DNA from 3 places in the Desulfitobacterium hafniense DCB-2 genome. Region 2 is predicted to be linked to each of the others. Evidence: riboswitches for the same ligand, from Rfam matches in the RefSeq annotation. Region 2 holds a riboswitch; each other region holds the start of a gene.
What was found. A riboswitch is a leader RNA that binds a small molecule or an ion and turns the genes downstream of it on or off. The one in region 2 is predicted to bind glycine.
Positions count from the first base shown of each region.

Region 1: another riboswitch for glycine. It lies ahead of DHAF_RS05650 (ACT domain-containing protein); the one in region 2 lies ahead of DHAF_RS24330 (alanine/glycine:cation symporter family protein).
Region 3: another riboswitch for glycine. It lies ahead of gcvT (glycine cleavage system aminomethyltransferase GcvT); the one in region 2 lies ahead of DHAF_RS24330 (alanine/glycine:cation symporter family protein).

Region 1 covers NC_011830.1:1,217,139-1,227,726, forward strand. Annotated here, with positions in the region: gene DHAF_RS05635 (hypothetical protein) at 1-588, shown strand, start outside; gene DHAF_RS05640 (hypothetical protein) at 662-1,297, shown strand; gene DHAF_RS05645 (flavodoxin family protein) at 1,410-2,063, opposite strand; glycine riboswitch at 2,263-2,353, shown strand; gene DHAF_RS05650 (ACT domain-containing protein) at 2,496-2,798, shown strand; gene DHAF_RS05655 (PFL family protein) at 2,810-4,177, shown strand; gene DHAF_RS05660 (cupin domain-containing protein) at 4,314-4,649, shown strand; tRNA gene DHAF_RS05665 (tRNA-Ala) at 4,703-4,780, shown strand; gene DHAF_RS05670 (hypothetical protein) at 5,104-5,295, shown strand; gene DHAF_RS05675 (Fic family protein) at 5,273-5,887, shown strand; gene DHAF_RS05680 (class I SAM-dependent methyltransferase) at 6,268-7,182, shown strand; gene DHAF_RS05685 (nuclear transport factor 2 family protein) at 7,347-7,721, shown strand; gene DHAF_RS05690 (hydratase) at 7,876-10,227, shown strand; gene pckA (phosphoenolpyruvate carboxykinase (ATP)) at 10,434-10,588, shown strand, end outside.
Region 2 covers NC_011830.1:5,203,035-5,213,622, reverse strand. Annotated here, with positions in the region: gene DHAF_RS24355 (thioredoxin family protein) at 70-396, shown strand; gene DHAF_RS24350 (methyl-accepting chemotaxis protein) at 778-2,844, shown strand; gene DHAF_RS24345 (2'-5' RNA ligase family protein) at 2,981-3,529, shown strand; gene DHAF_RS24340 (MBL fold metallo-hydrolase) at 3,526-4,248, opposite strand; gene DHAF_RS24335 (VOC family protein) at 4,392-4,775, shown strand; gene DHAF_RS24330 (alanine/glycine:cation symporter family protein) at 4,876-6,258, opposite strand; glycine riboswitch at 6,430-6,523, opposite strand; gene rnk (nucleoside diphosphate kinase regulator) at 6,874-7,290, shown strand; gene DHAF_RS24320 (glutamine--tRNA ligase/YqeY domain fusion protein) at 7,386-9,008, shown strand; gene DHAF_RS26240 (hypothetical protein) at 9,046-9,204, opposite strand; gene DHAF_RS24315 (putative NPN-dependent ornithine cyclodeaminase) at 9,279-10,367, opposite strand; gene ybaK (Cys-tRNA(Pro) deacylase) at 10,485-10,588, opposite strand, start outside.
Region 3 covers NC_011830.1:4,281,097-4,291,684, reverse strand. Annotated here, with positions in the region: gene ileS (isoleucine--tRNA ligase) at 1-1,764, shown strand, start outside; gene DHAF_RS26625 (sugar diacid recognition domain-containing protein) at 2,035-2,892, shown strand; glycine riboswitch at 3,025-3,132, shown strand; glycine riboswitch at 3,134-3,217, shown strand; gene gcvT (glycine cleavage system aminomethyltransferase GcvT) at 3,330-4,427, shown strand; gene gcvH (glycine cleavage system protein GcvH) at 4,560-4,946, shown strand; gene gcvPA (aminomethyl-transferring glycine dehydrogenase subunit GcvPA) at 4,947-6,287, shown strand; gene gcvPB (aminomethyl-transferring glycine dehydrogenase subunit GcvPB) at 6,284-7,747, shown strand; gene DHAF_RS20125 (hypothetical protein) at 8,086-8,295, shown strand; gene DHAF_RS20120 (phosphate propanoyltransferase) at 8,412-8,990, shown strand; gene DHAF_RS20115 (L-2-amino-thiazoline-4-carboxylic acid hydrolase) at 9,264-9,917, opposite strand; gene DHAF_RS20110 (TetR/AcrR family transcriptional regulator) at 10,157-10,588, opposite strand, start outside.

The sequences.
Region 1 (10,588 bases), 1.3 Mb from region 2:
ATGTTGGGGATGTGCTTGACTCTGGCCGCTTCCGCTCCGGTGTATGCAAGTGAAGACAGAGATATGGGCCAGGTTTCAGGTGTCCAGCCGGCCCTGGCGAGCATGATGGTTGAACCCAGTGATCCGGTGGTAAGCCCTGGGCAAGAAGTTGATCCGGCACTGGCGGAACTGAACAAAGGGATCTATCAATTTATCTTCGAGGAACATCGCGGTGAGTTCGGGGACAAGGGGTTTTCTGTCACTCATACCGGCCTTATGAGTGATTATGTAGAGATCGGCATTCAGCCTTATAGTGAAGAAAGTGCTCAATATCTTTATGATAGGTTCGGTAAGGAAAAGGTGAAAGTGGTTGAAGGGGAATTCGCTTCGCCTTTAGCCGCAGCTGCAGGCGGAGCTGAGCCGGCTGTGAATCCTCTGGCTTCCGGTGGGGAGACAAGGAATGAGGCGCAGGCGGAGGGTGTTTCCGCTAAAAGTGACGAGGCTCAAGGAGAAGGTTCCGACGCTATGCTTTATGGATTAGGTGCTGCGGTAGTTCTGGGAGGAGGGGCTTTTGGAGTAAAGCGCACTCTTTCCCGGAGCAAAAAATAATCCCAGTGAAAAGAGTAAAAGAAATGGGGATGGAGATACTCTCTGTTAAGAAGAACTACCGAGGTGATGCACAGTGTTTAAGAGATTCCTGATTATTTTGGCTTCAGTGCTTTTACTGGCGGGTTGTGCGGCCAAGACGCCCCAGGATCAAAATGCTGATCTGGATAAACCCGGGCAGCAGGTAGGGACGGATTTGCCGGTCGGGGACCAAGGACAGACAGGCCCTGGTGTAGGACAAGGTAACGAGACAGAACAAAGTGCCAGCCTGGGAAACATCCATCTGGGCGATCCCTTCAGCCAGGCAGAGAAAATCTTAGGCAAGGACTATCAAGAAACTTTCTATGATGAGCCTGGGCATTTCCCTGAAGCCTGGTACAGCAGAGAGTATAAGCAAGGCATCAGGCTCATTGTCGGAAAAGATTCCGGCAAAGTGCTGGAGATTGACGCTATTGCCGCGGACTTCGCCACCAACCTCGGTGCCAAGGTAGGAGATACCGCTGAGAGAATTAAGGACGTGTATGCTGACAAATACAAACCCTTTGAAAGCAGACATGGTGAAGGACCTCTGGAAGGCTTCTATCTGCTGGAGGATGGTCAGCTCATGATCTTCGACTATAACAGGGAAGATAACCAATTGGTCAATACGAATGTGAAGCCGGATTCTAAGGTGGAGATGATCAGGTTGACCCAATCTCAATATCTGGATTAAAGGCGATAAACAGGCGAAAACGCATCCGCAATTTGGGATGCGTTTTTGTTTGGAAACCAATCCGCCAAACCATAATATATTAAAAATAGGGGAGGGAGAGAGTTTTCACGATCTATTCAGCATTACGCCCGGACAGCCTGGCTCCCAGGTCAAAGGCTTGCCGGCAATCCTGAGGGAATCGCTCTTGGCGCACCTGGGCTTTATGCTGCTCATTAAATCGAGAGGCTTCATAGTTGGAGTAGTTGTCAAACTGATAGGTATCTGTGGCCAGGAGATATTCGGAAGGTCCATTAAGGAGTTCGAGGCTGCGGGCATTGGCTTTAAAAACCGCTTCGTAACCAAGCTGAGGCAGGAAATCTTCGGGAACATTCATCGTGTAGATAAAACCTGAGGCCACTTTTCTTGGGAAAAAAGTACGCTGGCCTTCATTATAGGAAAGAAGGGAGAAAAACAGCCGCTCCAGGAAGGAGCGCATTGCTCCGGTGACATTGCCAAAGTAAATGGGCGAACCCAGCAGCAGGGCATCGCACTTCAGCACTTCTTCCAAAAGGGGGGTCAGCTCATCTTTAAGGACACAATGCCCTATCCGGCTGGAGTTCTTGCGTTTGCACCCAAAGCAGCTGATGCATCCTTTATAATTCAGATCATAAAGATGAAACAGGTCTGTTTCGGCACCTACAGATTGCGCTCCTTCAAGGGCTTTATGCAATAATGTAGCCGTGTTCCATTGCTTGCGGGGGCCGCCATTAACAGCAATAACCTTCATAGTCAATACCTCAACTCCTTATGTTAATGGGTTTGCTTAATTGAGCAGTAATTTACCTTCACTTCTATTATATTAGGGAGAGTCTTAAAAACAAAGGTTTGCAATTATGAGCAAGGATGTTTATAATACTGAAAAGAAGTGAATAACTGGATGAGGTTTTCAGGAGAACAGGGTAAGCTAACCATGATGAACTGAAAACGGACAGAACTCTGGAGAGTTCCGCAAGGACGCCGAAGGGGCAAGACAGCAAAGCTGTTCAATCTCTCAGGCAAAAGGACAGAGCGCATAGTTTGTGAACGATGCTAAGGCAGGCGATAACTGCCAATAAGCGGGTTCGCAAATGCTCGTGTACCGGAGTCAAACTTAAGATTTGGCTTTTTTTTATTGGTGAAAAGAAAGGAAAAAAACAAAAAAGAAAAGGGGTAAAGAAAAATGAGCTTAGAACCAACCCGTGATACGTCCAATCGCGTGATTATTTCCATCTTAGGCAAGGATCAAATAGGAATTATCGCCTGGCTGACCGGGCGCTTAGCTGAAAAATCCATCAATGTCCTGGATCTCAGTCAAACTATTCTCCAGGGTTTTTTCACCATGATTATGATCGTGGATGTTACTCAATCCACGGCCTCCTCCTTAACCGAGCTCACCAAGCAATTGCAAAGCGAGGGAGAAGCCCGGGGCTTAAAGGTCAATGTCCAGCATGAAGATATTTTTGAATTCATGCATCGAGTATAGGGGGGATTATAGTGAAAATGCATCTGGCTCCTCAGGAAATACTGCAAACCATTGCAATGGTGGAAAATGAGAATTTAGACATCCGTACCATCACTATGGGCATAAGTCTGTTGGACTGTGCCGGAGATGATGTACAACAGGTGGAACAAAAAATCTACGATAAAATTACCCGTCAAGCTGAGCATTTAGTCAGTGTAGGGGAAAGCTTAGCCGCTCGTTACGGCATTCCTATTGTCAATAAAAGAGTCTCGGTAACTCCGGTGGCCCTTTTAGGCTCCAACTTTAATCCCGAAGAAATGGTCCGCTTGGCTAAAGCCTTAGACAGAGCGGCCAAGACGGTGGGGATTAACTTCCTGGGAGGTTTTTCCGCCCTCGTTCAAAAAGGCTTAACCAAGGGAGACCGCTCCTTAATTGAAGCGATTCCCCAAGCCTTGGCGGAGACAGAGTTTGTCTGCTCCTCGGTGAATATCGGTTCCACCAAATCCGGAATCAATATGGATGCTGTGCTGAGGATGGGGGAAGTCATCCTGGACAGCGCCCGGCGGACAGCGGCTCAGGATGGCATCGCCGCAGCCAAGCTCGTGGTCTTCTGCAACGCCCCGGAGGATAATCCCTTCATGGCCGGAGCCTTTCACGGCGTGGGAGAGCCGGAGGCGGTGATCAACGTGGGGGTCAGCGGTCCCGGCGTCGTTGCCCATGCCGTCAAGAAAAGCCCCCAGGCGGATTTGGGAGAACTGGCCAACCTCATTAAACGAACCTCCTTTAAGATTACCCGCATGGGAGAATTGATTGGCAGAGAAGCTTCCCAAGCTTTGCAGGTTCCCTTCGGCATTGTGGATCTTTCCCTGGCACCGACCCCGGCTGTGGGAGACAGTGTAGCAGAAATTCTTGAGAACATGGGACTGGAACGCTGCGGCGCCCATGGGACCACGGCTGCTTTAGCCCTGCTTAATGATGCGGTGAAAAAAGGAGGAGCCATGGCATCCTCCCATGTGGGCGGTTTAAGTGGAGCCTTTATCCCTGTCTCCGAAGATGCAGGCATGATCGAAGCTGTGGAAGTCGGCGCCCTGAGCATCGAGAAGCTGGAGGCCATGACCTGTGTTTGCTCGGTGGGATTGGATATGATCGCTATCCCCGGAGATGTGGAGCCGGAAACCATCGCCGGGATTATCGCCGACGAGGCTGCTATCGGCATGATTAATAAGAAGACAACCGCGGTACGGGTGATACCGGCCATCGGCAAAAAGGTGGGGGATCGGGTTGAGTTCGGCGGACTGCTGGGCAGCGCCCCGGTGATTAAGCTGAACCCCTTCTCTTCCCGTGAATTTATCCGGCGGGGCGGCAGAATTCCTGCCCCCATAACCAGTCTATCCAACTAAAATTGTCCTTTGCTGAAAAAGAGAATTGGAAAGTGATTCCAATCACATTTTTTTAGGGTAATTCAGGTTAGAATAAGTCATAAGCAAATGATTGAATCATAAGCAAATGGCCTGCAGGAAAAAGGGGGATTTTATAATGGCACAAATTATGAAAAATATTGAGTTTTCCCAAGTTCTGGACCTGAAAGAGCTGATTACTTACCAACAGGGACAAGTGATCAGCCGCACCCTTGCTCAGACTCCTATCGTCAGCATTACCCTGTTTTCCCTGGATGAGGGGGAGGGAATCAGCACTCATACCACTTCGGGAGACGCCATGGTGCAGATTCTGGATGGCGAAGCGGAAATCACCATCGGAGATAAAGTCTTGATCGTGAAAGAGGGAGAGACCCTGATCATGCCCTCCGACGTTCCCCACGGTTTGGAAGCCAGGAAACGGTTTAAAATGCTTTTGACGGTGATTAAGTACTAGGAATAATATTTTGATGAGGCAGACGCGGGAGCCTGTCTCTTAGCTAAAGACGTGGGGATGTAGCTCTAGCACTGTGGGAAAGCGCTTGCCTCGCATGTAAGAAGTCGTGGGTTCGAATCCTATCATCTCTATCATGAAATAAATGACGGTATAATATCTGACCATTTTTAGGTATGTTCAGATTTATACCGTCTTTGTTTTATTAACAGATATGTCTACAAAAAGCATAAAACGAATTCTTAACCATGCCAATAATATCGGAGTTCCTGTATTAAAAATGGGAATTATCTAGTGATGCAGATAAGCTAACTGCTATAAAGATAAATTAACCAGTAAATATGAACGCATAATATTCTGGCATATCTTTCGACTAGTGTAGCTCTTATTGGTTTAGCCTGGATTATTGTTTAAGTTTTAAGTAAAAATATGGTATAATAAGACGAGGTGGTTTTAGGTGAGAGATTTAGAAAAATTAATTGATGAGGTTAACGGCTCCATGGCGATGGAAGGAATGCCACTTACGCAGTCTGATAAGGATAGAATCAGATATTGTGCAGGAAATGATAAATTGGTTGAGAAAACCATAGCTGAACTCGTTAAAAAGCATACAGCTGCCCACGACTATGACCATGAACAACAATTATGATTACAGTTATGAATGGGATCACAAATATTGCTATCCCCATTCTAATGTGCTGATAAACAAGCTGAGAATTGAGGATGCGGAAAAACTGCGCATAGCAGAAAGAGAAATCACCTCTTTGCGAATTGCAAATGCCAAATTAAACGTTATACGAGGTGATTTTGATCTGCTTCATTTGAAAACGATCCACAAGTATGTATTCGGCGATGTTTACGAATGGGCTGGCAAACTTCGATGCGTTAACGTGGCAAAAGGCAATATGTTCTGCAACTATCAGTTTATTGAACCAAATGCCCATATACTATTTCGGAAATTAAAAGAAGAAAACTACCTTAAAGACGTCCCCCGAGATGAAGTTCCACTTCGTTTGGCGTTCTACCTTAGCGAGATTAATGCCCTACACCCTTTTAGGGAAGGTAACGGTAGAGTGCAAAGGCTCTTTATCGAATATCTGGCTGAAAACATAGGTTATCAAGTGGACTTTTCTCAAGTGACCGACAAGCAGATGGTTGAAGCAAGCGCTGCTTCTTTCTTGTGTGATTATGCTAAAATGAATGAGATTTTGATGGCGATAACCGAACCTCTTTCTGAATAACAAATATTAACAATCAATCAAGCACTATTTTGAGGGTGCTTTAAGCACGGACCGGGAGAGCGCTTGCTTCGCATGTGAGAAGTTGTGGGTTCGAGTCCCATCATCTCCATCCCAAAAGACATACCTTGTCATATATTACTATCTGGAATTCGTCTGTGCGAGTCTTTTTCGTTTTAGGGGAGGGGTTCCTGTGATAAAGCAAACCAAAGAAAGCTTAGACATTTTGTTCCCTGTGTAAAAAATAAAAAATCTGCCACAATATATGTGACAGAAATGTGAATTTCTTTGATTTCTTGTACTTAATGTACCATAAAATGAGAAAAATTACAAGCCTTGTACTGAGTAGGCTCCAGGTGTATTAAGTATATGAGGTGATTAAAATGGAACAGAAAAGTGTAACGGCACTGGTCAGCACATTTTCCAGGGCATACCACGCAGAGAACAATGAAGTGAAAATTTTTAATGACAGTATGGCAAGGCTCTTCTTAAGCGAAGAAGAATACGGACAAATATCGAAAAATATGGCGGAAGGTATTGGGTTTTTTAATCCGTCCTTTAAAGGGACACCGGATGAGGCTTTAAGATGGGTAGTGGATAATCAACTATCTCCTTCACCCCTTGGCAGAGCGGCATTTACAGAAAAAGCACTTTACGCTGCAGTGTCAAGCGGCGCAAGACAGTATCTGATTCTGGGTGCAGGGTATGACAGTTTTGCCTATCGCCAGCCTGCTTGGGCTAAGGAAATACAGATTTTTGAGATTGATCACCCAGCTACGGCAAAGGATAAAAGGGCTAAACTGGAAAAGGCCAAGCTAACCATACCCGATAATGTCCAATATATTACGGCCGATTTTATGAAACAAGAATGGCAGACGGCCTTGACTCAAAACATTAAATTTAATAAAAACCAAACCAGCTTTTGCAGTATTTTAGGCGTTGTCTATTATCTTTCGGTGCAAACATTTGTAGATCTGATTTCTGGGCTCAGTGCTCTTTTACCTGTGGGTAGTTCTATTGTATTTGACTATCCTGATGAAAACACCTACACCGACAAAGGGGGAGAACGGGCAAAAAAACAAGCGATGTTGGCAGCGACGGCCAATGAAAAAATGCTTGCCGGCTATTCTTATGAAGATATGGAGAATGTACTTTCCTCCCACGGGTTCTTGATATATGAGCATCTAACGCCTGGGGAAGTGACAGGACAATATTTTGAAGCCTACAATCACGCCAATCCTTTGCATCCGATGACTGCATTTGACAATGTGAATTATTGCCTTGCGGTAAGAAAATAAGCATAATCTTCACTTGAGAAGACTTTTTCCACTATTGTTCTCCAAAGACATACTTTCTCACAAGGAGGGTATGTCTTTTCTTATAAGATAAAGCGCAGTATTATGGATTCAGCGCTCGCATCCAAATCACATAGACAACAAAAATCTTACAAGGAGAAATATCAATGGATATAAACAAATTTGTAACTCAGTACTGGAATCATATTGCTACCCAGAACGAAGAAGAATTACCAAAGTATTTTCACGAAGATGCCTGTATCCGATGGCATAATACAAATGAGCAATTTAATGTCAAAGAATTTCTGAGAGCCAATTGTGATTATCCTGGAAGCTGGAGTGGCGAAGTTGAACGAATAGAACACATTGGCAATAGTGTGATTACTGTTACACGTGTTTGGTCAAAGGAAAATTCCTTTCATGTGGCTTCATTTTTTGAGATGAGCGAAGATAAGATAAAGGTCCTGGACGAATACTGGGGTGATGATGGCACAGCTCCTCAATGGAGAATAGATAAAAATATAGGCAAGCCGATTCGATAAGCTAGAGTTTGTTTTGGCAAAAAAGAGCAGGATAATCCTCATCAGGCGTTAAATATTGTATACATGGTGTAAAAAGGTTGATACTTATAAGAAATGTAGGTAAATTAAAACCATGCCTCAGCAGGAGGAAAAACCTAGAGTATGGAGGATGGACATGATACGTTTAATTGAAAACGGTATATACCTTATTCAAGGTAAGCAAGCCTTGGAGGTAAAAGATACAAATGTTCTTTGGGATCTTAATGGTCAGACCGTTGATCCGGAGCAGCTTTCCACGGAAGAATTCCCGGATCGTGAAAAGGCCCGTAAAAATACCATGGCTTATCAGATTCTCTCCCGGCATAATGCCTCCGGAAACATGGATGATCTGAAGATTCGCTTTGATGCCTTAACTTCTCATGACATCACCTATGTGGGGATTGTGCAGACGGCAAGGGCCAGCGGCTTGAAGGAATTCCCGATTCCCTATGTGCTGACCAACTGCCATAACAGTTTGTCGGCGGTGGGTGGAACCATCAACGAAGATGATCATGTCTTCGGTTTGTCTGCGGCTCAAAAATACGGCGGTATCTATGTTCCTGCCCATCAAGCGGTCATCCATCAATATATGAGGGAGATGATGACAGGCTGCGGCAGCATGATTCTGGGCTCGGACAGCCATACCCGTTACGGCGCCTTTGGCACCATGGGAGTGGGGGAAGGGGGACCGGAGCTGGTCAAGCAGCTTCTCAGCAAAACCTATGATGTGAAATATCCCGGTGTGGTGGCCATCTATCTGGAAGGCAAGCCCCGCCCTGGCGTAGGTCCCCAGGACGTAGCCCTGGCCATTATCGGAGCCGTCTTTAAGAATGGCTTTGTTAAGAATAAGGTCATGGAATTTGTGGGCCCCGGCATTGAGAATCTATCAGTGGACTTCCGCAGCGGTATTGATGTCATGACTACAGAAACCACTTGCTTAAGCTCCATTTGGACCACCGACGATCAAGTGAAGAAGTATTATGATATCCATGGCCGCAGTGAAGCTTATGCCAAGCTGGAGCCGGGAGAAGTGGCCTATTATGACGGTATGGTGGTGGTGGATTTAAGCAAAATCGTGCCCATGATCGCTATGCCTTTCCATCCCAGCAATACCTTTACCATTGCCGAGCTCAATGAGAACCCTTACGATATCCTTAAACAGGTGGAAGCAGAGGCAAGAAAGCAGCTGGATAATCCCCGGATTAAGTTCAATCTGACGGATCGGATCGTCAAGGGCCGGCTCCATGTGGATCAGGCCATCGTGGCAGGCTGTGCCGGCGGAAGCTTTGAAAACATTATGGATGTGGCCGCTATCCTGGACAGCCAATCGGTGGGGAACGACTACCTGTCCTTCAGCGTCTATCCTTCCAGCCAGCCCATTTATTATGAACTCATTAAGCGGGGCGCTATCGGCAAGCTGATGCAGGCCGGAACACTGATCAAGACAGCTTTCTGCGGTCCTTGCTTTGGAGCCGGGGATGTGCCTGCCAACGGCCAATTCAGCATTCGTCATACCACGAGGAACTTCCCTAACCGGGAAGGCTCCAAACCCGGAGAACTGCAGATATCTTCAGTTGCCTTGATGGACGCACGTTCTATTGCCGCCACAGTGATTCGCGGTGGCCGGCTGACCCCGGCGACGGAGATTGATTTTACTCCCGCAGAAGCTGATTATGAATTTAATGCCGATATCTATGCCAAGAGAGTGTATCAAGGTTTCGGCAAACCCCTCCTTAAGTCGGAATTGAAGTTCGGCCCCAATATTGCCGACTGGCCGGAGATGATTGCCCTCCCCGAGAATATTCTCTTGAAATTTGCGGCTGTCATTCACGATCCTGTCACCACCACCGATGAGTTGATTCCTTCGGGAGAAACCTCCTCTTACCGCTCCAACCCTCTGCGACTTGCAGAATTTACCCTTTCCCGGAAAGAGCCTCAGTATGTGGAACGTGCCAAAGGGGTGCAAGCCTTGGAGAAAGAACGCCGCAGCCTGGTGGCCGGTGCCAAGGATTTGACCGGCCTGAGCGACGGTTTGCGCGGGTTGGGAGAGCGAATCCTTCAGGCGGCCCCTGCTTATACCCAGCTGCAGGAGGCACTGGCCAATACCGGGATCGGTACAGTGATCTATGCCGTGAAGCCTGGGGATGGTTCAGCCCGGGAGCAGGCTGCATCCTGTCAGAAGGTCCTGGGAGGATGGGCCAATATTGCTCAGGAGTACGCTACCAAACGTTACCGGAGCAACCTGATCAACTGGGGAATGTTGCCCTTTACCTGGGATAATGACCCTGAGATCGTTTTCCATGTGGATGATGTGCTTTTTGTCCCGGGAATTCGCCAGAGCATCATCAGTGAAGCCGAAACGGTTACAGGGCAGTTGTTTACTGCTCATGGGATTAAAGAGGTTAAGCTTCAGCTCAATCCGCTGACTCAGGACGAGAGAGAGATTATCCTCCAGGGAAGCCTTATTAACTACTATGCCGCCAACTGAAGCTGCCTCATTCCGATGAGATAATAGAAAAAAACTATGCAGAGCCTGGTGAAAGCCAGCCGCGCTGCATAGTTTTTTCGTATATTAATCATCAAAAATGAAAAAATGGGTGCCAAATTCCATGCGCTACTGCTATAATGGTGAATGTGTATTGCACGTCCCATGTATTTTGTATATTTTAATCACGGAAAAGGAGCAGCGTTATCATGGATCAAATTGTTCATCATAATTTAGAGGTATCAGAATTAGTTGACATGGCCCTTGAGCGTGGAGAAGGTACTCTTGCTTCCAGTGGAGCATTTCGTGTAAGTACGGGGAAATATACCGGACGTTCCCCTCTCGATAAATTTATCGTCGATGA
Region 2 (10,588 bases):
TGGAGACCTTGACCTTCGTCTGTTTTGAATCAAGGTGACAGAAGAATTAAAAAATGAGGAGTGTAAAAAATGTCCCTGGAAAAGCTGGATACCAATACGTTTGAGCAACTTATTTACGATGAGGGAAAAGCTTGCTTAGTGATGTTTTCAAGGAAAAACTGTCATGTCTGTCAAAAGGTTACTCCGGTATTGGAAGAGTTGCGCCTAAATTATGAGGAAAGTTTTGGCTTTTATTATGTTGATGTGGAAGAGGAGAAAACACTGTTCCAAAGATTCTCATTAAAAGGCGTTCCCCAGATTCTTTACTTCAAAGATGGGGAATACAAGGGAAAAATGGCCGGCGATGTGGAAGATGATGAGGTTGAACAGATGATTGCCGATGTGCTTGAAGACTAAGCATAAGCTATAAGTGGAAGAAAAAAGCCTTTCCTGCAGTATTCATTAAAAATTCTTTAGGATCAGCCGAACTTAGGCACCTAGCCGCGCGAATAGACTCCAGTATAAACAGGCCCTGACCAATCAGTAGCGTGCCTCCCTCCTTTGAAGGATGTTGAGGCACATTTTTCCATGTCTTCGTTTATCCAGTGCAATCATTGTATAGATAGAAAAATCCGTACCATAATTTTTGAAAGTGTTCACATGGACTTGCAACCGGCATAAGTGTTGGCTGCTGCAATCCCAAGGGCCTGTGTGACGGTAACGGCTGTCAGAATAGTTCGCGCGTCGCCTTAACTTAGGCCAGCAACCGCTGGAATTTTTAATATGGAGGATTAAGTGATGCAATTCAAGAGTATTCGAACCCAATTTTTAACCATTTCGATCATAATTGTTTTACTCGCCTTAGCTATAGTTGGTGGGATTACTTGTTATGGGGTAACTCAGCAATCGAAAGAAGATTACATCAATTACTCAAATGAACAGATGAAAATAGCGGAGCAAGCCATTAAAGTGTTTTATGATCAGATTGATAGAGACATCAATATGATGGCCACTCATCCCCTGGTTATGGCAGCGGCGGAGAGCAATATTACGTCATACGTCAACAGTCTGGAAAAGGTGCAAATGACTCCTTCGCAAAATGGCGGCGTGGAGCAGGAAATTTACGAAATTTTTGAGCATTATGCCGCCACCCATCCGGGGACAATGTATGTTTATTTCGGAACGGAAGAGGGCTCTTACCTGCAGTGGCCGGAAGTCCCCATACCTGTGGAGAAGTTCTATCCTCCTGAGAAAGGCTGGTATAAAACCGGCTTAAACGGCAATGGAGCCATTGTCAGAACAGATCCCTATCTTGATCCCATGTCCAATACCATGATTACGAGCAATGTTCGCTCCTTTACAGATGCCGATGGTAAGTTGGTCGGAACCCTGGGAATTGATGTGCAGCAGTCTGTCATAAGCGATATGTTAAGCTCAATGAAGACTGGGGAAACCGGCTATTCTATGATTGTTCACACTTCAGGAATCATTTTGGCCGATGGAAATAACCCCGAAAATAATTTTAAACAATTAGAGGAAATTAATATTGCCGGACTGGACAAGCTGGGGTCTGATGATTTAACCCCCTTTGATGTCATGGTTGACGGAGCAAAATACATAGTTAATCCCCATAAAGTTGATGGAACAGATTGGATTTTAGCCTCCCTAATGTCCGAAAGTGAGTTAACCCAGGGGGCAAACAGCGTAGCCTTAATGATGCTCATAGTCTCAGTTGTCATGTTGTTGCTCACCACGGTTTTGATTACCATAACCGCCAATAAAATCACCACACCCATCAAAAAGTCGGCTCAGTATTTGGAGCTTGTGGCAAACGGGGACTTTTCCCAGGAAATCGACTCAAGGTTTCTGGCCAGAAAAGATGAGGTGGGGGCTATCACCAACGCCATTAATCATATGAAGAATTCGATTAAGCAGTTGGTCAACAGTATTAAGAGCGAATCGGTGGCTATCGAAGAAAAAGTGCATGCTGTCATGGATAATGTAGTGGATCTCAGCAAAAGCCTGGAAGAGATCTCTGTTACTACCGGAGATGTGGCGGCCAGTACGGAAGAAACATCGGCAGCATCGGAAGAAATGTCGGCAACGACCCAGGAAATTGAAAAAGCAGTGCAATTGATCGCCGGCAAATCCCAACAGGGGGCAGTCTCATCCCAGGAAATCACCCGGAGAGCGGAAGATACCAAGAAAAATGTCCATACAGCCCAGAAGAAAGCCGCCGATATCTTTGTCGAGACCCAGGCCAAGCTGGAAAAGGCGATTGTTGAGTCCAAGGTTGTCAGTCAAATCGATTTATTGACAGATGCCATCATGCAGATCACCGAGCAAACCAACCTGCTGGCCCTGAATGCCGCCATTGAAGCGGCCAGGGCGGGTGAAGCCGGCAGAGGATTCTCGGTGGTCTCAGAGGAAATCAGAAAACTTGCCGAACAATCCAAAGGAGCGGTTATGCAAATACAGGAGGTTACCACCAAGGTAACCAGTGCTGTCGATAACCTCTCCCAAAGCTCCAATGGGCTGCTGTCTTTCATGTCTGTGGATGTCAATAATGACTATCAAGTCATGCTGGATGTAGCAGAGCGATACAGCGAAGATGCCAATTTCGTCGATGAGCTGGTGGCCGATTTCAGTGCTACCACGGAGCAGCTTCTGGTGTCTATCCAAAATATTTCCGATGCCATCGGCGGGGTAGCCCAAGCTGCCAACAGTGGTGCCGTCGGCACGGCGGAAATTGCCAATCAGTCGGCAGAAGTAAGCATCAAATCCACTGAAGTTAAAGAGCAGATTCTCAGAGCTAAGGAAAGCGTCAGCAGATTACAAGAAGAAATCAAACGGTTCAAAGTGTAATTCAGAAGTCAGAACTAAAGAAGTTAAGCCAGATATTCCCGCGGGTGCGGAATATCTGGCTTTTTGTCCAGGGCTTGCAATTATCCTGCGGGGGTTTTAAAGTAGAAGGAAGCAATAATCTATGGGGAGGTATGGAATGAGCTATGCAATTAATCTCTACTTCAATGAAGAAGCGGAACAATCGATAATGAGGCTATGGGAGTCATTAGCTCTCCTGAATCTGGGCAAATGCATGTCCTGCACCAATGGCCGGCCCCATATCACTTTAGCTATCTATAATGATCTGGATTTGACCAAGGCTCAGGAAATATTGGGGACTCTGGCTCAAGCCGTTCCTTCCTTTGAGTTGGTATTTCTTCAAGTAGGGATTTTCCCTCTTCATAAAGGAACCATCTTTTTGACCCCTAACTTGACTCATGATCTGTTTCAAGTTCATGGAATGCTCCATGCCGCTTTGGCGGCTTGGCAGGAGCAGGGGTGGGACTATTACAAACCCCAGATCTGGCATCCCCATTGCACCCTTTCCATGGAAACGGCTGTGGAGGATATTCCTAAGGTGCTGGGAGAGATCTTAAAAGATTTTCGCTCTATTGAGGTGATGATTGAATCCATAGGGATAGTATCCTTGGATCCCATTGAGTATCTGGGTGAATTCCCTCTGAGCGGATCGCCATCCCCTGCTTAGAGGGCAAAGCACTGATTGGTTTGCTTGATGTCTAAGATTGCTGTAGGGGAAGCGGTCATTTTTTCGACAAAGGAGCCAATGGAGGGGTAATCATCCCAAAAATGCATGGGGACAAGGATTTGGGGATGGATCTCCTGAATAAAATACTCCGCTCCCAGGCAAGAAGACTGTTCAAGCCGGGGGTCCACAGGGAAGAAGGCAATATCGATCCGCTCTTCTTTGAGTTTGGCGATTTCTTCCTTGAACATTTTCTCTGCCCACAGAATATCTGCTTCGGGTTCTCCACGCCAGTGCCACCAGTTAAGGTCTCCGGCATGGAAGAGATGGAGCCTTTCCTTTGCGCCCAGTTCCACAAGGAAGGAAACACCCGCATCGGTAGACCCATAGGTTCTAATGGTCAGGTCATGCTGATGAACTTCTTCATAAGGGGATAAGAAAGTAAGGTTCTCCTGGCCTGGAGGCAGTTGAGGATGGCCCTGGATATCCGAGCTGAGGATATAGTGAGTATTAGGATAGTGGGTTTGCCACTGGAAGATTTCAGGATTGTAATGATCCGGATGGACATGGGAGGAAAAAACAGTGATCTGCTTATGGCTGGGCAACTGGACTTGACCTTGATAATAGTCAAAGACAAGGAACTCCCTATCGGTTTCCACGATGAAACCACTGTGCTGAATATACTCAATACGAAGTCCTAGCTTTTCGAGGGGAGCTTTCATAAAAATCACCTCATCTAAAATGATCGGAAGATTGTGTTCTCTATAAAAAATTACTATAATATGGATGAATATGCAAGACAATAGAGAGTTTCGTCGATAATTAATTCTCGGAAAAGAAAGCGTGTCTAAAATAAACGAAGGGGATGATGGCCATGAAATTTAAATTTACACACAATAATATCAATGTGCTGAACCTGGAGAAAAGTCTTAAATTTTACGAAGAGGCATTAGGGTTAAAGGAAGTCAGGCGTATAGCTCCGGAGAGCGGGGAATTCATTATTATTTATCTGGGGGATGGGGTAACCGCTCATGCCTTGGAACTTACCTGGTTAAGGGATAGAACAGAACCGTATAATCTGGGCGATAATGAGTTTCATCTGGCCTTAACGGTGGATGATTTCCAGGGAGCTCATGAACACCATCAAAAAATGGGCTGCATCTGTTATGAAAATGAAGCCATGGGGATCTATTTTATCAATGATCCGGATAACTACTGGCTAGAAATTCTCCCCAGTTCTATGGGATAGGATAAGGCACAGAGAGACACCTCTCCGCAAGGGAGAGGTGTCTCGTAGTTTGTCATCTATGCGAAAACTATCATTGAGCAGACTGAGCTCCACCGAGAGCTTATTTATTCTGAATGACGGGGATGGGCTCATCAGAGGCTTCATCCAGACGATCTTCCCATAGATACTTCCTGGTTTCCGAGACAATAACTCCGCTTAAAAGAAGGAGTGCCACAAGGTTGGGAATAGCCATCATAGCGTTCATTGCATCCGCCAAATCCCAGACGAATTGCAGAGTGACCAAAGAACCGGCTAAAACAGCGAGAACCCAGAGGAGGCGGTAAGGGAGGATGCCTTTTTTGCCAAAGAGGTATTCCACAGCTCTTTCACCATAGTAAGACCAGCCCAGGATGGTAGAGAAAACAAAGGTCAAAAGCCCGAAGGTTAAAACGATAGGGCCAATTACTGGAATCTGGCTAAAAGCCATAGAAGTTAAATCACCGCCTTTTAACCCTTCGGCGGCGGTCGGGTTGCTAAGGACACTGCTGACCACGACCAGACCGGTCATTAAGCAGACGACAACGGTATCCCAGAAGGTACCGGTGGCCGAGACGAGAGCCTGACGGACAGGATTCCTGGTCTGAGCGGCGGCAGCGACGATGGGGGCGGAACCCAAACCGGATTCATTGGAGAAAAGACCCCTGGCAATCCCGTAACGGGCGGCCATGATGATACTGGCACCGACGAATCCGCCGCCGGCTGCAGTGGGGGTGAAAGCCGATTCACAGATCAAGACAATGGCGGGCCAGACATAGGAGGCGTTTATAATCAGGATAATGATACAACCAAGGACATAGGCAATCGCCATAAAGGGGACAAATTTTTCACAGACCCGGGCGATCCACTTCACTCCGCCGATGATTACAATTCCAGTGAGGGAAGCTAAGAGAAGACCGGTAATGATAGGGTTGACGTTAAATTGAGAATTCAGCATGCCGGAAATAGAATTAGCCTGAGTCATATTGCCAATACCAAAGGCGGCAATAGAAGTAAAGATGCAGAAGAGTACAGCCAGCCACTTCTGGCCCAGGCCTCTTTCCAAAGCATACATAGGGCCGCCCAGCATGGTGCCGTCAGCGGTTTTAACCCGGTATTTCACCGCCAATAAGGCCTCCCCATATTTGGTGGCAATTCCGAATACCCCGGTGAGCCAGCACCAAAGTACGGCACCGGGGCCGCCTAAAGCCACGGCCGTAGCTACCCCGACGATATTACCGGTTCCGATGGTAGCGGCGAGAGCGGTGGTCAGAGCTCCGAATTGGCTCACATCGCCGCTGGCATCAGGATCCTTCGTAAGAGATAATTTGATCCCCTTAAAAATATGCCTTTGAATACCACGAGTACGAAACGTAAGGAATAAGTGCGTGCCAAAAAGCAAAGCAAGCATCGGTGGGCCCCAGAGATAGTCGTTCAGCCAGACGATAAAATTATGCAAGGCATCCATTGAGTGTTCCTCCTTTAATCTCTCTTTTCGCATCTCTCTGCACATCTCCGTTGCGGCAGCCTCCCGCAAAAAGGATGGCAATTTATATATAAAAAGAGTCAATCCTTAGCGATTGACTCTGAATATTCGGACGATAGGTACAAAAGTAAGAGATTGCTCTGTAGCAGTCCCTGTTCCTTCTCTGTCCTTTTGCCTGAGAGATTTAACAACACGTCATTGTATTGCCCCTTCGGCGCTCTAATCGAGTCTCTCCAGAGTGCTGTCAATTTACGGTCCCTGACTTATTCCAGTCACCTGAAAGTTTCAACTTCTTCGGCGGGCCGTGCCCTTCTCCCGTAAATCTCATCCAGCATTCCTATGCAGTTTTTCGTAAATTCCAGATTGCCACCGCATTTTCTGGAATTGTATCTATAATTATAATTACCGCTCCCATTTTATTCAAGAATTATTTTTGGGAATATGCCTAACATTTACTTATTATAGAAAATAGTATATAATTAAAATGGTTTAGTGATTTTCCCTTTTTTGAAGTACATAAACTTTTGACAGCGGCTATCTGGCGATAGTCGCTCTATATTTAGCTATTCATCATTAGAAAAGGAAGGTTCAGGAGAAATGAGTAGAAAGATCAGTATTACAGCTGTGGACCGTGAGCGTCTGCTCAAACTTATCAATAAGGAAAGAGAGTTTGGCAGCGCTAAAAACAAGGATTACTTAAAAGATCTTGAGCATGAGTTAAATGGGGCGGATGTGGTGCCTTCTGAAAAGATCCCAGGGAATGCCATCACCATGAATTCCAGAATCTTGCTGAAGGATCTGGAGACAGGCGAAGAAACCGTCTATACTTTAGTGTATCCTGAGGATGCCGATCTTCTGGAGGATAAGATTTCAATTCTTGCTCCCGTAGGGACGGCTATTCTGGGCTATCTGGAAGGAGATATCATCGACTGGAAGGTTCCCGGTGGTGTCGTCCGCTTTAAGGTGGAAAAAATTCTTTATCAGCCGGAGGCTGCGGGAGACTATCATTTATAAGCAGCAATGGGTGAAGGACGAGAATTCGGGTAACACTACTGGAGAGGTCTTCCGTTACAGTAGGAGATAAGATTCCCTAGGAAAGGTTGGTATTCGTGGATAACGAGAATAAATCCTCTAATTTTTTACGCAGCATTATCCTTGAGGATTTACGGGAGGGAAAGGTAGAAGAAATCACGACACGGTTTCCCCCCGAGCCCAATGGTTACCTGCATATTGGGCATGCTAAATCCATCTGTTTGAACTTTGGTTTGGCCGACGAATTCAAAGGAAAAACCAATTTGCGGTTTGATGATACGAATCCGGTCAAAGAAGATACTGAATATGTAGAATCCATCAAAGAAGATGTCAAGTGGTTGGGGTTTGACTGGGACAACCTCTTTTTCGCTTCCGATTATTTTGCGGAGATGCATAAGCGAGCCGTTCTGCTGATCGAAAAGGGCAAAGCGTATGTTTGTGATTTATCCGCTGAGGAGATTAGAAAAAGCCGCGGCACCCTGACTGAGGCCGGTAAGGAAAGCCCTTACCGCAACCGCAGCGTGGCCGAGAACCTGGAGCTCTTTGAGAGAATGCGTCAAGGTGAATTTAAGGACGGAGAAAAGGTTCTCCGGGCTAAGATCGATATGGGCTCACCTAACATCAATATGCGGGATCCTGTCCTTTATCGGATTGCCCATGCCACCCACCATAATACAGGGGACACATGGTGCATCTACCCCATGTATGATTATGCCCATCCTTTAGAGGATGCTATCGAAGGGATAACTCACTCTATCTGTACTTTAGAATTTGAAGATCACCGTCCCCTCTATGATTGGGTCGTTCGGGAATGTGAGATGGAACATGTCCCACATCAATATGAATTTGCCCGCTTAAATATGACCAATACGGTGATGAGCAAGCGCAAGCTGAAGCAGCTGGTGGACGAAAAAGTGGTGGATGGTTGGGATGATCCCAGAATGCCCACCATCTCCGGGCTGCGCCGCCGGGGATATACCCCTGAAGCCATCCGCAATTTTGCCCAAGCCATTGGTGTGGCCAGAGCGGACAGTGTGGTGGATTCCAAAATGCTGGAGCACTTTATTCGGGAAGATCTGAAGCTCAAAGTGTCCCGGCCCATGGCGGTCATCCGTCCCTTGAAGGTGGTCATTACCAATTACCCGGAAGGCCAAGTGGAAAGGCTGGATGCCGATCACAATAAAGAGAACCCTGAGATGGGGAAACGCAAGATTCCTTTTTCCAGGGAGATTTACATCGAGCAGGAAGATTTCATGGAGGTCCCGCCGCCGAAGTACCACCGCCTTTACCCGGGCAATGAAGTTCGTTTGATGGATGCCTACTTTATTAAGTGTGAAGAGGTCATCAAGGATGATGAGGGCAAGATCATCGAGATTCGTTGCACCTATGATCCGGAAACAAAAAGCGGCACAGGATTTACCGGCCGCAAGGTCAAGGGGACGATTCATTGGGTGGAAGCCACTCAGGCAGTGCCGGCAGAGTTTCGCCTCTATGAGCCGTTAATTCAGGATGATTATATCAATCCCAATTCTCTGGAAATAAGGCAAGGGTTTGTGGAACCTTATATGAAAGAGGCCAAACCCCAGGATAAATTCCAGTTTCCCCGTCACGGCTACTTTAATGTAGATCCGAACTATACCACCCCGGAAAGCTTAGTGTTGAATTTAATTGTTTCCTTAAAAAGCTCTTTCGTTATATAATTAGTGTATAAAAATAGTCACGATGGTTTATTCGTGACTATTTTTTCTCGTTATAGAGGATCATTACATAATGCTCTAAAAAAGCTTTCCATTGGATTTCAATGATTTCGATGTTCCCTTCATGCTCTTGAAAGAAGGCATTCATTTTCTGCTCCAGCCCTTCCTGACGAAGGGATTGGATAATCTTCACTTTCATGCTTTTTTCCTCCTCTAGGCCAGGGGCCTTTTTCTGTTTTAACTTATGCAATTGGCTTCATTCGCATAGGGTTGTTATTCATTAAGATTATTATTGACATTGACGAGAAAGTCCTGGACATTGGCCACGATGGTGGTGACTTCGAGAGACCCCCGATCTCTCAGCTTATTTAAGGTGAACTCCGCCACATCCACAGCATAGATGTAGACAGGACGCAGCTGCCCATCCCTCTGGGTATAAGCAGGTGTCATATTGCCGGCAGCGATGGTATGGAGCTGGGTGGCCAGGCAGATGAGGGTGGTGGCCTGTTTGGTTTGCCGGCGCATTTCATCCTGAGCTGCGTAGACATTGGCCCATACAGAGGGCAGGGGACCGTCATCACGGATAGAGCCCGCCAGGATCAAAGGGATGTTCTTATTTAATGCGGCAGGGACCACACCTTCACTCAGGTTCTGAGCTTCAATGAGTTTTTCCAGTGACCCGGCTTTTCTGGCCATATTGATGATATCCAAATGATTGTAATGACCGTTAGGCTGAGACTCCTGAGTGTAGATATTTTGCCCTAAAGCAGTACCCAGGATGCCGGCCTCAAGATCATGGGTGGCCATGGCATTGCCGGCCAAAATGGCGTGAACATAGCCTTTTTCGATCAAGGCGGCCAGGGCCACCCGGGAGTCGTAATCAAAAACCACGGCAGGTCCCAGCACCCAGACCACATAACCGTTGTCTTTTTCGTGACGCAGCAGATCATAAAGATGGTTATAATCCTTTGAATAGGCCGTCTCCCGGGAACGGCCGGAGCGAAAGGCAAAAATATCTCTATTGCTGTCCTTGGAAGCAAAACCTTCGGCATAGACATAAATGCCTTCACTGGCATCTTCCGTCCGCCCGATCACCACTTTATGGCCTTTTTTCAGATTGCGGAATTCGATGATTTGCATCGTGCCGTTCTCCATGAGCACGGGAACACCGTCCATGCGGCTTTGGGAAGCAAGGAGCCATTGGCCGTTGATTTTAAAGTATTCGGGATAGATTGACATACCATGGAAATGGTCGGGGGCTACCCCATCCTGAAGGACTTCGACAAGGGTGGCATTGGGAGCACTTGCCAAAGGCTCACCGTCAAAATCAGGCGGATTGAACTGAGGAATCCGGAAGCTCATAGAATCTCTCCTTTACCCTGGTAATTCAAAGTGACATAAGGTTAGTATTTACCTCTTGTCCGTCTTCATACAAGGAGAGGAGGGAGTTCAGGGTGTGAGGAGAAGATTTATGTTGATTCAGGCAGGATGAGCGATGGGCCCAACCTTGCCCTGGGTGATCCTGAGCAGGTCCTGAGACAGAGCAAGGATCTGCAAGCCTCGCGTCCCGGCACTTACGGCAA
Region 3 (10,588 bases), 920 kb from region 2:
GTGGGTAAAAAATATGGGCTGCCTGTGCTTTGCCCTGTGGATCATCAAGGGAAGTTTACCGCTGAGGGCGGGGCCTATGCAGGCATGAAAGTGGACAAAGCGAACCCGGTGATCATTGAAGATCTTAAGAATCTCCACGCCTTGGTTCATGAGGATAAAATAAAGCATAGCTATGCTCATTGCTGGCGTTGCAATAACCCCATTATCTATCGGGCCACAGAGCAATGGTTTGCTTCCATCGATGGCTTCCGCAAAGCGGCCCTGGAGGAAATCGACAAGGTGCAATGGATTCCTTCCTGGGGCAAGGACCGTATTTATAACATGATAGCTGATCGGGGAGACTGGTGCATTTCCCGGCAACGGACCTGGGGGGTTCCCATTCCCATTTTCTACTGTGAGGATTGCGGGAAAGAGATCATTAGCGATGAGACCATTGCCAAGGTTCAGGAGATCTTCCGTGAGGAAGGGTCTGACGCCTGGTTTCTCCGTCCCGCCGCCGAACTTTTGCCGGAAGGATTCACCTGTGCCTGCGGTGGTAAGTCTTTCCGCAAAGAGACAGATATCATGGATGTTTGGTTCGACTCCGGAACCAGCCATACCAGCGTCTTGATGGAACGGAAGGAGCTCGCCTGGCCCGCCGACCTCTATATGGAAGGATCGGACCAACACCGGGGCTGGTTTAACTCCTCCTTGTCCACATCGGTAGCCGCTTATGGAAAAGCTCCTTATAAGGCAGTTCTGACTCATGGTTTCCTGGTGGACGAAAAAGGACGCAAAATGTCTAAGTCCCTGGGCAATGGAGTGGACCCCCTGCAGGTAACGAAGGAGATGGGGGCGGATATCTTAAGACTCTGGGTGTGCGCCGCCGATTATAAGAACGATGTGGCGGTATCACCGCGGATTATGAAGCAAATGTCCGAAGCCTATCGCAAGATCCGCAACACCTTAAGATTCCTGCTGAGCAATCTCAATGATTTTGATCCGGCCAAGGACCGGGTGGCTTACAAGGATTTGCCGGAGATTGACCGTTGGGCTCTGCTGCAGCTGGGCAAAGTGACTCAGCGGGTATTGCAGGGGTACGAGAAGTACGAATTCCACTGGGTTTATCATTCGGTGCATAACTTCTGCGCTGTGGAACTAAGCGCCATTTACCTGGATATCGTGAAAGATCGGCTTTATGTGGAAGGAAAGAATTCCACTCTGCGCCGCGCCTCTCAGACCGTGCTCTACGATGTTCTCAATGCCCTGGTACGCTTGATGGCGCCGGTGCTGACCTATACGGCGGATGAGATTTGGCCTTATGTCCCAGGGGTGCCCGCTGGTTCCCATGTCCAAACTGAGGAAATGCCCGAGGCCCTTCCGCAATGGCTGGATGAAGCGCTGGAGAAAAAATGGGATACTCTGTTGGCGGTCCGCTCCGAGGTAACAAAAGCCTTGGAAAAAGCCCGTCAGGATAAATTGATCAACCATCCTTTGACAGCTCAGGTAGACCTGTATCCCAATGCTGAGCTGGAAGGATTCTTAAGAGGTATTCCCAATCTGTCGGAAATCTTCATCGTCTCGGCAGTTCAGCTCCATAGTGCAGGCGAAGAGAAGCCTGAGGGCCTGAGCATGGCAGAAGACCTGGCTGGTTTCGGTATAGCCGTGAACTCGGCGGCAGGAGAAAAATGCGAGCGCTGCTGGATTTACGATACAGGAGTTGGGGAGAATCAGGAGCATCCCACCCTCTGCCCCCGCTGTGCCTCTGTTGTAAGCCATCTCTAAAAAATAGCATTTCTTCAATATTTCCATTAAATAAGACTTGGGCGGTACCATCTGCTCAAGTCTTGTTTAATGTATCTAAAACGATAACGTTTATTATTAAGGGCAAATCCATGGACAATAGTTTGAATACTTAGTATTATATTTAGTGATGAAAACCAGTGGATTTATTTGTCTAATTTTTAGGATCAGGTACTAAATTGCACTTGATTTTCTTCTGGGATTTTGAATTAAATGCTCAAATTAAGACCTGCAGAGGTGGGAGTGAAGAGAATGAGGCTTACAGAAAGTCTGGCCAACCGGATTGTGGATTTGATTTATACCGAAAGTGGGTTTCATGGCATTGTTTGTGACGCTACGGGGACCATTATCGCCGATTCGGCTAAACAGCGGGTTGGCATTGCCCATGCGGGTGCACACCGCATCATGACGACCTCTATCCAAGACATTAAAATCACTGCGGAAGATGAAATGAATTCTCAGGGAAAACAACGGGAAGGCATGAACATTGCCATTGTCCTCGAGGGGGAAAAGCTGGGGACCTTTGGCGTGGCCGGCCCTTTGGATAGCGTTAGTCCTGTAGCGAAGGTCACAGCGGCGATGATTGCTTTTTTACTCCGGGATGAGGAGCTGAAAGAGGTTCTCAAGGCTCATGTGGAGAGGATGGGAGAGGCTCTGGAACAAGCGGCTGGGGCTATCCAGGAAATGGCGGCTTCTTCGGAAGAGGTGGCGGGGGTGAGCCAGACTGTGGCTACGGTAGCCCAGAATGCCAAAGAGCATGTTAAGGCCACGGAAGGTGTCACCGAATTCATTCGCCGGGTGTCGAAGCAGACCAATCTTTTAGGGCTTAATGCGGCCATTGAAGCGGCCCGTGCCGGAGAACAAGGAAAAGGATTCTCGGTAGTGGCGGGAGAAGTGCGCAAGCTGGCCGATGAAAGCAACCGTTCAGCCAATGAAATCAATAATTTGCTGAGCACCTTTCAGGATACCATGGAAGAGATCGCCAATGGGGTGTTTCAAAACAATGTCATAGCTCAAGAACAAGCTAAGGCCACTCAGGAGATTGCTCAGATGGTGGAGGAGCTGCAGCAGGTCGGCACTGAATTAAACGAGCTGGCCCACAAGCTGTAAGAAATAATCATTGTACATTTAATTATTTCATAGAAATGGGATATTTGTGTAGACGAAAATCGGTTTGCTGACTATAATAAAAGCAGGTAAATATAGTCAATCTATATCAGGTAAAAATACATATGGCTTCGAATGATTCCAGTAGGAGAGACTCGACATCCTGAGCGCCGAAGGAGAAACTTCCTGAATGTCGCCTGTTCAGAAAGGGAAACTCTCAGGCAAAAGTACTGCTGGAAGACGAAACTCTGGAGAGCTTCTCAGCGGAGAACACCAAAGGGGTAGCCCGCAAGCAAAGGGTAAATCTCTCAGGTCAAAGGACAGAGGTAGCGCGACGTGCTATTCTCTGTTTTTTATTTTACCCATTTCTTTATTTTCCCTATGTTCAATAATGTTTTTTCCGGTTTTGGTTAATACTCAATTCTAGGGAGGTGTCCTAAGTGACGGAACTAAAAAGAACACCACTGTATGAGCAGCACCGCCGGGCCGGTGCGAAGCTCATTGATTTCGGCGGCTGGGAAATGCCGGTTCAATACGCCGGAGTCATTGAGGAGCACAAGGCCGTGCGCAGCAAAGCGGGGCTTTTTGATGTCTCTCATATGGGTGAGGTGGAGTTGAAGGGAAAGGATAGCCTTGCTTTTTTGCAGTACCTATTGACCAATGATGTGTCGCGAATTCAGGATAACCAGATTCAGTATTCCCCCATGTGCACCTCTGCTGGGGGTGTGGTGGATGATCTGCTGGTCTATCGTTATAGCCGGGAGCATTTTTTGCTGGTGGTCAATGCCTCCAATACGGATAAGGATTTTGCCTGGATGCAGGCTCAAGCTGAGGGCTTCGAAATAAGTCTGGAAAATCGCTCCGGGGACTTTGCCCAATTGGCTTTGCAAGGCCCTTGGGCGGAGAAAATCCTGCAAAAGCTGACAAGTATGGATTTAGCACAGATCAACTACTATTGGTTTAAGCATGGGGAAGTGGACGGAGTCCTTTGCCTGATTTCCAGGACAGGTTATACCGGGGAAGACGGCTTTGAAATTTACCTGCCTCCCGAGCATGCTCCCCGGATGTGGGAAAGAATTCTCGAGGTTGGAGGGTCGGAGGGAGTTCAGCCCATTGGTCTGGGCGCCCGGGATACTCTCCGTTTTGAAGCCAGGCTGCCTTTATACGGCAATGAACTGGGGCCGGATATCACACCTTTGGAGGCCGGGCTAGGGTTTTTTGTCAAGCTGGAGAAGGATAACTTTATCGGTAAAGAGGCGTTATCAGCCCAGAAGGAAAAGGGAGTGCCGAGAAAGTTGGTAGGCCTGGAAATGATCGAACGGGGCATAGCCCGCTCCCATTATCCCCTTCAGAAAGAGGGTAAAGAAATCGGCTTTATTACTTCAGGTTCTTTTTCACCTACTTTAAACAAAAACATTGCCCTTGGCTTGATTCCCCCGGAGTATGCTCAAATAGGGGAAACCTTGGATGTGATCATTCGTGGGAAAGCCGTTAAAGCCCGGATTATTCCTTCACTGTTCTACAAACGGCAGGGGTAAAGCGGTGCGAAAATCGTCCTCGCCGGGCAAGGCAGGTTTTAAGTGCTGCAGAGCACTGGGGATGTTAAAAAACACGATTAAATGGGGTTAGGGACCTGTTCCTTTTCCCCGCAAAATAAGGAGGATGATAGTATGAATCCAGTAGAATTAAAGTACAGCAAATCTCATGAGTGGGCTAAGGTCGAAGGAAATACTGTGACTTTGGGGATTACGGCTCACGCTCAGGACAGCTTAGGAGATGTGGTCTTTGTGGAGCTGCCTGATAACGATACCACGGTGGTGGCCGGGGAGGCCTTTGGAACCGTTGAATCCGTCAAGGCCGTGTCGGATATGATTGCTCCGGTCAGCGGCAAGGTTATCGATTATAATCAAGAGGTGCTGGATTCTCCGGAACTTCTCAATGATGATCCTTATGGTGAGGGATGGCTGATTAAGGTGGAAGTGGATGATCTGACGGTATTGGATGAACTCTTATCAGCCGCGGAATATGAGGCGTTTCTTGCGGAGGAGGGCCAATAAATGAATTATGTGCCGAACACGGTGGACCAGCAGGAACAGATCCTCACCCGGATTGGCGTGGGCTCCCTTGAAGAGCTTTTTGCGGATATCCCGGAAAGCGTTCGGCGCCAGGCCCAATTGAAGATTCGGGAAGGGCTGTCTGAGCTGGAACTGGTAAAATATATGGGCAGGCTGGCTGCAGAGAATAAAACGGTGGAAGAGTATACCTCTTATCTGGGAGCGGGGGCTTATGAGCATTTTATCCCCAGCTATGTGGATCAGCTCTTGCTGCGCTCGGAGTTCTATACGGCCTATACCCCTTATCAACCGGAGATCAGCCAAGGGACCTTGCAGGCCATCTATGAGTTCCAGACCCTTGTCTGTGAGCTGACCGGAATGGACGGGGCCAATGCTTCCATGTATGATGGGGCATCGGCCCTCGCCGAAGCAGCTTTAATGAGCTGTGACGCCACCCGGAGAAAGAAAGTCCTGGTGCCTCAAACGATTCATCCGGAATACCGGGAGGTCCTCCGGACCTATCTGCTTCCCCGGGGGGTGGAAATCCTGGAGATCCCTTATCAGGAGGGAGCTGTAGACTCTGAGGCTTTAGAAAAAGCATTGAATACCGAGGTGGCGGCGGTTCTGATCCAAAGCCCTAATTTCTTCGGTATGATCGAAAAAGCTGTAGAGATCGGCCAAATGGCTCATGCCAAGGGCGGACTGCTGGTGATGGCGGTTAATCCGGTGTCTTTGGGATTGCTTAAATCTCCCGGGGAGCTGGGGGCGGATATCGTGGTCGGCGAGGGTCAGCCCTTTGGCAATCCCCTGAACTTCGGCGGTCCCTATCTGGGGTTTCTGGCTTGCCGGGAAAAATATGTACGCCGGATGCCGGGGCGGATCGTAGGCGCCACCAAAGATAAAAACGGCAAGAAGGGCTATGTGCTCACTCTGCAAGCCCGGGAACAGCATATCCGCCGGGAAAAGGCAGCCTCCAATATCTGTTCTAACGAGGCCCTTTGTGCCCTGGCTTTTACCATTCATCTCTCGGGATTGGGAAAACGGGGATTAAAGGAGATGGCCAGGCTTAATCTGCAGAAGGCCCATTACGGGGCTGAGGAGATTGGCAAGCTTCCCGGCATGAGCCTTGCTTTCCAAGGTCCTTTCTTCCATGAATTTGTGATCAAGACTGAGGTCAGTCCCCGCAAAATCAATGAAGCTCTTTTAAGCCATAAGATCATCGGCGGTCTGGAGCTTTCCCGCTTCTACCCTGAGCTGGATCAGCATCTTCTCTTCTGCGTAACGGAAACCAAGACCAAGGAAGATATTGACAGGCTGGTGGCCGGAATGGGGGAGATAAAATGAGAGCCTTGGAACCGCTGATTTTTGAACTAAGCAGGGAAGGGAGAACAGGGGTAAGCCTGCCCTCCTGCGATGTGCCGGAAATTCCTCTCGAGGATCTGATTCCTCAAGAGTTTTTAAGAGATAAGGAACCTGAACTGCCGGAAGTTTCCGAGGTGGATGTGGTCCGTCACTTCACCCGGCTCTCTTCCTTCAATCATGGAGTGGATACGGGTTTCTATCCTTTAGGCTCCTGCACCATGAAATATAACCCTAAGGTTAATGAGAAACTGGCCCGCTTGCCGGGCTTCAGTCAGATTCATCCCTATCAGCCGGAAGAATTAACTCAGGGTGCCCTGGGTTTGATGGTTGAACTCCAGGAGGAACTTGCCGAGATTACCGGCATGGATGCCTTTACATTACAGCCCGCTGCCGGTGCCCATGGGGAGATGACCGGGATTCTGATCATCAAGGCCTACCATGACCACCGTCAGGATGTTAAGCGCAGGAAGGTTATTGTTCCCGATTCCGCTCATGGGACCAACCCGGCCACAGGGGCCATGGCCGGCTATGACATTGTTCAGGTGCCCAGCAATGAGCGGGGAGGGGTGGACATCGAGGCCTTGCGCCAGGTGGCCAATGATGAAGTGGCTGCCTTGATGCTGACCAACCCTAACACTCTGGGATTATTTGATGAAAACATCCTGGAAATCGCTGAAATCATCCACTCTGTGGGGGGCCTGATCTATTATGATGGAGCCAACGCCAATGCCATTATGGGAATAGCCCGCCCCGGGGATATGGGCTTTGATGTGGTGCATCTTAATCTGCACAAGACCTTCTCCACTCCCCATGGCGGCGGGGGCCCAGGGTCAGGCCCGGTAGGGGTGAAGGAATTCCTCGCTCCCTATCTGCCTAAACCCGTGGCAATCCGGACCCCTGAGGGCCGTTACTCATGGGATGAGGACCGTCCGCTCTCCATTGGCCGGGTAAGAGCTTTTCAGGCTAATTTCGGAGTCCTGGTAAAGGCCTATGCCTATATCCGGGCCTTAGGCGGAGAAGGGCTGAAAGCCGCCTCTCAAAATGCCGTCCTCAACGCCAACTTCCTGATGAGCATCCTGAAAGAGCATTATCACCTGCCCTATGACCGGGTGTGCATGCATGAGTTTATCATCACTCCCAAAAATCTCAAGAACTATGGCATCCATACCTTGGATATTGCCAAGCGGCTTCTGGATTATGGCTACCATCCCCCGACGATCTACTTCCCCCTCATTGTGGAAGAGGCCATGATGATCGAGCCTACAGAGACTGAGAGCCTGGAAACTCTGGAGCAATTTGCCCGAGTGATGATCCAAATCGCTGAAGAAGTGAAGCAGGACGCGGAAATGGTGAAAAATGCCCCCCATGATACCCTGGTAACCCGTTTGGATGAAACAGGGGCTGCCCGCAAACCCGATCTGCGCTGGCGGAAACCGCAGTAAGGGCTTTGTCGCCATAGCAGCAGCCATTAGTGAGTAATCAGAAGGCTATGATTAGTAAAAAGATCTCCCTGCCGTTTTTTTGGCGGGAGATCTTTCGATACTTTTTTGGGGGCATCTTCAAGGCCTCTCTTAGCTCCCATAGCCTTTCCCAAGACACCCGACCATGCCGCTTAAGCGGCGTCGGTAAAGACGGAAAAAGCTGCTTGGATCGGTAACTTATCCTACAAAACCTTGCATGCACAAACCCGAAAAGCAGCCCAAGGATTTTGCTTTATGAAAGGAAGCGAATTTAAGCGAGCGGAAACAAAACTTCGCGAAAAGCATGCAGCGGAGAAAGGTTGGAAACAGGACGTTTCCAACCCGCCATTGAGCAGGAGCGATTTGGCGGGGTACCTTTCGGAGCGGAGGGCTTGAGCGGTAGTTTTGTCCGCGCAGCTTATGGAGCGACTGGTGTAAAGCAAAATCCTGGAGACTCGGCTTTCGCCTCTCTTCCAGAACAACATGTAATGCCCCAAGCAGCTTTAGGAAAGGCTAAGAAAACCCTTTAAAAAACCCTTAAGCCAAAGTAACAATTTTCAGATACAGATTTTTGCCGAATTGTGGAGTATAATTAATCAATGTGCATACGAGAAGCTTGCAAAATCTAAACCAGGAGGTTATTATAATGCAAACCTTTAAAGTTCCCGTAGGAATTTCCAATCGCCATGTTCATCTCTCTGAAGAACATATTGAAATTTTATTTGGTGCCGGACATCAGTTGACCCGGACCAAGGATTTATCCCAGCCCGGTCAATTCGCCTGTGAAGAAACGGTAACCCTGGTGGGGCCAAAGGGCACCATGGCCAATATCCGGGTGCTGGGACCTGCCCGCAAAGCAACCCAGGTGGAATTGGCAGCCACGGACACCTTTAAGCTTGGCGTCAAACCCCCGGTCCGGGATTCGGGAGATCTTTCCGAAACGCCTGGTTTGGAGCTGGTTGGCCCTGCCGGAAAAGTGCAGATCGAAGCCGGAACCATTATTGCTGCCCGCCATATTCATATGACTCCGCAAGATGCTGAAAAATACGGTTTAAAAGATGGAGATCATGTCAAGGTCCAAGTCACCGGGCCACGGGCCGGGGTCTTTGAACGGGTATTGATTCGGGTAAACCCCAATTATGCGCTGGATATGCATGTGGATACGGACGAAGGCAATGCCTTTGGTTTAAAAAATGGGGATTTGCTGGACGTTATTATCGAGTAAGAACTCACTCGGCATCCCCATTGGTAATGAGGCAATAGGGATGCTGTACGTATACTATTCGAATGAGAACAACGCTAATAAAATAAACCTGTCACAGGAAGAGGAGTTTCTTGTCCTGGGACGGGTTTTTTTACAATAAAACGCTATGCGTTCCGGTGGTCGTGTATGAAGCGGAAATAGAAAATCCTTTGCTTGCGAACCGCCGCCCGGAGGGAAAATTGTTTTGCTGATCACGTACGGCGAGGAGCTGGTGAAGAGGTGCTGCACGCATCTTTACCGGCTCGGGGGATGACGGACATTCGTTTTTTTTACAACATGAAATCTGCATACATCATCGCCGTCGGCCAGCGTTTGGGTGCGAATCAGATTCGCTCCCATTTGGTCATAGGTAATAAAATCAATGTTACAGATATATTTTACGAGAGCAAAGCAGTCTTCGCGTTTTCCAAGCTCGCATATGGCGCACTGACGAAACGTGGTGATGTGCTCGTCCGGACCTTTTATTTCATGTGTAAAGACCCAATCCGTACTGTATTCCCGTTTCTGCGAACGCTCCGCGGCGATGGTTTTTTGGCGCATCATTTTTTCGGAAAAGGCATCCTTTTGGGAATAGGATTTGAGCAAGAACGGTGTATGTGCCGCATGATCTGTCATTTCCCCGAACATTTGCTCGCTGATGGTGCCGTTCGCTGCCTTATAAACCGCAAAAAACATCGCAGCCATGATAAGACCTGAGCGGAAAATGTTATCCTTACCGCCCACCGAAGGGGTTCTGAGCAGCATTTCCCGATATTCCTTCTTCGCTTTTCTGCGGATCAAAGCTGTTTTTTCTTTTCCCAGGATGCCGGTAAGATAGCCGAAAACCCTTTTACTAAACATAAGAAACAAAATTCTTGCCTGCATATCATAGGTGAAGGTTTCTTTCATTGCCGTTCCTCTCCTCATCTCACGTTAATGAAGCGCCAGTCCGTTGACAAAAATCTTTCCTTTGCGCTCCCTGCCGGAAAGCTTGTCGCCGGCTTCCCCCGGCAGGGCCTGACATAGGACAGAATGCTCCCTATGACACCTTTTTTTTATTTATTCTCCTCCTTGGGGGGAGTTTTAGTTAGTGAATGCTAACTTTTATGTTAAAAAATTTTGGCATGTTCGGTCTCGTGCTTTAAGGTTCAAAACCCTAAAACAGCTTGCCAGTTAAAAAATTTAGTAATGATGCGGCAATGGTGCAGCGCTTTTTCTTTGGAAAAATCATGGATAATCGTTTCGAACAGGGTGGACCAATATGCCGTCAGGAGGATGTGGAGCTCATCTTCGTCAATGCGGTTTTTTGTAAGCCCCCGGGCAAAGGCTTTTTCCACAAAGGCCAGGGTATGTTTGGTGTTCTCAGCTACAAAATCATTCAAAAAATTCGCATATACGGAGCCTGCGGAGCAGCACAAAAGAAGCTTAAAGCCGTCGTATCTGGAGTAAAGAAACTCGATCCATCTTTGGTGGGTTGCTTCCGACATATCCCACACCGCCTGCATTTCTGCCCGTTCCAGGTGCTCATAATTACTCTGTTCCACGGCTTCGCTTAAGGCGTTGATGTCCTTCAGAGTAGG